2 regions of the Uliginosibacterium sp. 31-12 genome follow, and region 1 is predicted to be linked to the other one. Evidence: riboswitches for the same ligand, from Rfam matches in the RefSeq annotation. Region 1 holds a riboswitch; the other holds the start of a gene.

Region 1 (2,198 bases):
TCGGCCAGGGTGAAATCGTTCTGCCAGCTGGCTTGGCTGCGGCGTGTGTCGAAGCGCGAGGAGAACTTGTCATCCTTGAAATTCTTGGAGGCATCCAGGGTCTGAGCCAGCTTGAAGGACGTGGTGTAGCGCTCACTGGCCGCCCAGCGCAGATTGCCAGCGTAGAGATCCTGTTGCAGATCGGTAACGTTCGGATTGCCGTCATATTCATTGCGACCCTCGGTGTGCAGGGCCTGGGCGTCGTAACTCAGGTTTTCACCGATGCGGCCGCCGCCGCGCACATTCACTGTGCTGCGTGTGTAGCCGTCACGATCCGATTCGGGTGCGCTGCCGCCATCCTTGACGTTGATGCCGCGCGTGGTAAGGCCTGATGCGCCGAGGTTAAGCCAGGCGTCCGGCGAGCCGAAGCCGCCGGCAGCCGAGCCCTCGAAACTGTGGCGCGAACCGCCAGTGAGGCTCAGGCTGGTGGGTTGCACGCCCTTTTTGGTGAAGATCTGGATTACGCCGCCGATGGCTTCCGAGCCATACAGGCTGGCGCGCGGGCCGCGTACGAGTTCGATGCGCTCGATTTGTTCGATCGGCAGATCTTGCAGTGCGGTGCCGCCACTGGTGGCCGAGCCGACTTTCACGCCATCGATCAACACCAGGGTGTGATCCGAGTTGGTGCCGCGGAGGAACAAGGAGGTCGTCTTGCCGGGGCCGCCGTTATTGGCGAACTGCACGCCGGGCAGACCGCGCAGCAGATCCGGCACCGAGCGGGCCTGTTGCTGCTCGATCTCCTTGCGGGTGATGACGCTGACCGAAGTGAGGGTTTCCTCGGCGCTGCGCGCCACGCGGTTGGCGGTGATCACCACTGGCGCGAGTTCGGTTTCCTGAGCCAGCACAGGATGGGAGAGGGCCAGCAGCAAGGCCGCCGGCAGGGTTTTGTGAGTGAAATTCAAGACAGACTCCTTCCGTGCCGCCCGCACGGATCATAGACAGGGGCGGGGCGTCGGGAAGGAGAAAACGCGGAACGTGAGGGAGCGGTTCCGGTCACCGCCCTCCGCGATGCGCCTCGAATACGCTTCGGGCCGGTCTCCGGACTCGCGAGTGAAGAAAACTCTTCCGACACAACGCCTTCCCGTGCAAAAGCACAGTGGCTGCCTGCTGCGTCTTGACTCGCTTACCGTTGCGGGGGCAGTGCCGGAATGGCAATATCCTGTGGATACGGCGCACCGGCTTCCCGTTTAATCCGCACCAAGGGCATGGGGCGGACACCTGAAGCAGCGCGCATTTTAGCCGAACGGCAGGTGCTTTGCGTTGACCGGTTTTGCTGCGCAGCACTACCATCAGCAGATGGATGCCGAACTCACCAGTCTCGAAACCCGTCTCGCCACGCTGCTCGCCGAGTACAAAGGCCTGCACCTCGAAAACCGCGAACTGACTACTCGCGTGGCCACTCTGCAAGCCGAAAACAAACGCCTCGGCGAGAAGGTGGCGGTGGCAACGGAACGCGTTGAAGCGCTGCTCAAACGTCTGCCGGTCGAGGATGAAAAATGAGCGAAGCCGTGAAGATCCAGATTATGGGCCGTGAGTACCAGGTATCGGTCAAGCCCGATGAGCGTGAAACGCTGCAGGCGGCGGTGGAAATGGTCAACGCGAAGCTTCAGCAACTGCTCGGCAAGAACTCATCGGGCAGCGAATCCACTGCCGTGATGTGTGCCCTGATGATTGCGCATGAGGCCGTGGTGGCTCAGCGCACGGCAGGCTTGGACATGCCTTCCTATCAGCGTAGAATCGAGGCCATGATCCGCCAGATCGATCAGGCTTCAATGAAACAGGAGAAGCTTTTCTGAGCGGTTTGTGTAGTCAGGATATGTCCTCACAGCGCAGTGACTGATCCTGGCCGATAAAGAATTCAAGGACGGCCGAAACAAAGGCGGTCCGGCAAGTTTTCCCCTGCGGTGTTCGTTTGAGCCTTAAGCTCCTTGAACCAATGTCTACGCGACATGGTTGTCGGCCCACCAAGCCGCTGTTGTGAGCGCCCCTTATGCCGGGCGCACCTGAAGCGGCCGGGTAGATGACCCCCTGAACCCAGGTTCAGGAATACGGCTCGACGGCACATGCGGGGGACCCAACAAAGGCGCGAAGCTTCCGGCTTCGCGCCTTTTCATTTTTCCGGGCCGCCGCCGGGTGACTGGCCTCTCTGGACCGGCTGG
Region 2 (2,198 bases), on a different contig from region 1:
CCTTCCCTGTCCCCATTCATGTTCCGTTGAGCCGGATCTACCGGCGCCACGTCGCTACTCGATTGCCTCGATCCCGGAAGATGGGTGTCTTCAGTTAATCGTACGCCAGCATCATCATGCCCTGGGCATCGGGCTGGCTTCGGGTTTCCTGACCCTGAATTGCCCGCTCGATGGCGAACTGGCGCTGCGGCTGCGGGCAAATCCGAGCTTCACTCTCGCTGAGGACGATAGCCCCAGCATTTTCATCGGCAATGGCTCCGGTATTGCCGGCCTGCGTGGCTTGCTGCGCGAACGTGTGCGACGCGGCATCGGGCGAAACTGGCTGGTCTTCGGGGAGCGCCATCGTGCCACCGATAGCGTGTGCGAAACCGAGTTCGGAGTCTGGGTGCAGGCGGGCTTGCTGGAGGTGGATCGTGTCTTCTCGCGCGAGCCGGGCGGCTGCCATGTGCAGGACTTTCTGCGTGGCGAGTCCGCACGCCTCATGCGCTGGCTGGGTGAAGGCGCAGTGATTCATGTCTGCGGTAGTTTGCAGGGCATGGCGGGGGGCGTGGATGCCATGCTTGAAGCCTTGCTAGGGCGTGAAGGGCTGGACTTGCTGATCGCTCAAAAGCGCTACCGGCGCGACGTGTACTGAGCACACCAACGCCCCGAGCGACATTCGCTTGCATAAATTGTCTCCAGGCGTGGAAACATGCTTTTCTGAGGCGATCGCCAGGGTCGAGAGATCCTCTACAACATCGGGCGCTTTCAGAAAGCAGCGCTTTGTCGTTACACTTATCGCAGCTTCAGGTTCCTGCTCTGCGTCATGCACGTGCAGGTGAAATGGGAAGCCGGTGCGTGCAGCCTTCGGGTTGCGACAATTCCGGCGCTGCCCCCGCAACGGTAAGCGAGTCAAGAATGAACCGGTCAGCACGCTGCTGCTGATCTGGCCACTGTATCCAGTCGGGTATGGGAAGGCGGTTCATTCCGGTGTGCCTTGAGGCCACCACTCGCAAGCCCGGAGACCTGCCTGATGCATTGACGCAGGCCGTTGCGGTGGGCGATGGGGTGCATGTCATGAGGGGCCTCATTGCGTCCCTGCCTGTGCCCATCCGGTGTCCCTCACCACGGGCTGCAGCTCATGATGTTCATCCCTTCTTTCTCTCCTGGCCGTTCCGGCCTGCGTCGTTTCATCCACTACGCAGCGCCCGGTGGGGGCGCAAAGGAGAGTCGCAATGCATATCGAACCGGGCCAACTGGCCGCTTCCACAATTCTCGGCGCCAATGTCGTCGCCAGCGCGCTACTGGTCAGCCAGTTGCCGGGCCTGCTGCTGCGCCCGGCGCTGTGGCTGCGCACCCTGCTGGCAGCAGGTTTTTTCTCGCTGTTCATGCAGATGTATCACCTGCCGGTGGGACCGTCTGAACTGCATTTTGTTGGCGCCATGCCGATCTACCTGTTGTTCGGTTTCCTGCCAACGCTATTCGGCTTCGCCCTGGGGCTGCTGGCGCAGGGGCTGATATTCGAACCGCAGGATCTGCTGCATCTGGGCGTCAATGCGCTCTCACTGATGCTGCCGCTGCTGGCAGTGCACTTCAGCGTAGGCCGCCGCCTGGCCGAGGCAGCCCGTAATGGCGAGATCGCGTCCCTGCTCAAGCTGGATGGTTTCTATTACTCAGGCGTCACCTTGATGGTGGGTTTCTGGCTCAGCCAGGGATTGGTGGCGACGCCACTCGTGGAGTGGGCTCACTTCGCTGCGAGCTATGTGACGCTGGTGCTCTTGGAACCGGTCTTTACCTGGGGCATCGTCAGCCTGCTGACGCGAGCTTCCGGGCAGACTGCCACGCCGGCCTGGGCGCGTCTGTGCCTGGATGAGAAGCTGGTTCAGCGCAGCGCGGCCTGACGATGTCTGTTGTCGCAAAGACGCCTGCCGGCCAGTCCGGCACGGTCTGGTTCGTCGGTGCCGGCCCGGGCGATCCTGAGCTCATCACGGTCAAGGGCCGTAGCCTGATCGAAGTGGCCGGCGCGATCCTGTTCGCCGGCTCGCTGGTCAGCGAGGCCGCTACGCGCTGGGCGCCATCAGCGTGTGTGATCACCGACAGCAAGGACATGACGCTGGAGCAGATGTCCGAGTGGCTCGTCGAACAGAGCTCACGCCATGCTGTAGTCGTGCGTCTGCAGACTGGAGATCCGGCGCTCTACGGCACGCTGATCGAGATGG

What was found. A riboswitch is a leader RNA that binds a small molecule or an ion and turns the genes downstream of it on or off. The one in region 1 is predicted to bind cobalamin.
Region 2: it holds a riboswitch for cobalamin, as region 1 does, so the genes downstream of both, Q3Y64_RS03175 (energy-coupling factor ABC transporter permease) here and btuB (TonB-dependent vitamin B12 receptor) in region 1, are expected to answer to the same signal.

What each region holds. Positions count from the first base shown of each region.
Region 1 covers NZ_JAUOOA010000006.1:99,270-101,467, reverse strand. Annotated here, with positions in the region: gene btuB (TonB-dependent vitamin B12 receptor) at 1-941, opposite strand, end outside; cobalamin riboswitch at 1,051-1,276, opposite strand; gene Q3Y64_RS12570 (hypothetical protein) at 1,300-1,539, shown strand; gene Q3Y64_RS12565 (cell division protein ZapA) at 1,536-1,835, shown strand; RNA gene ssrS (6S RNA) at 1,933-2,115, shown strand.
Region 2 covers NZ_JAUOOA010000001.1:684,200-686,397, forward strand. Annotated here, with positions in the region: gene Q3Y64_RS03170 (sulfite reductase flavoprotein subunit alpha) at 1-634, shown strand, start outside; cobalamin riboswitch at 771-1,028, shown strand; gene Q3Y64_RS03175 (energy-coupling factor ABC transporter permease) at 1,215-1,880, shown strand; gene cobM (precorrin-4 C(11)-methyltransferase) at 1,883-2,198, shown strand, end outside.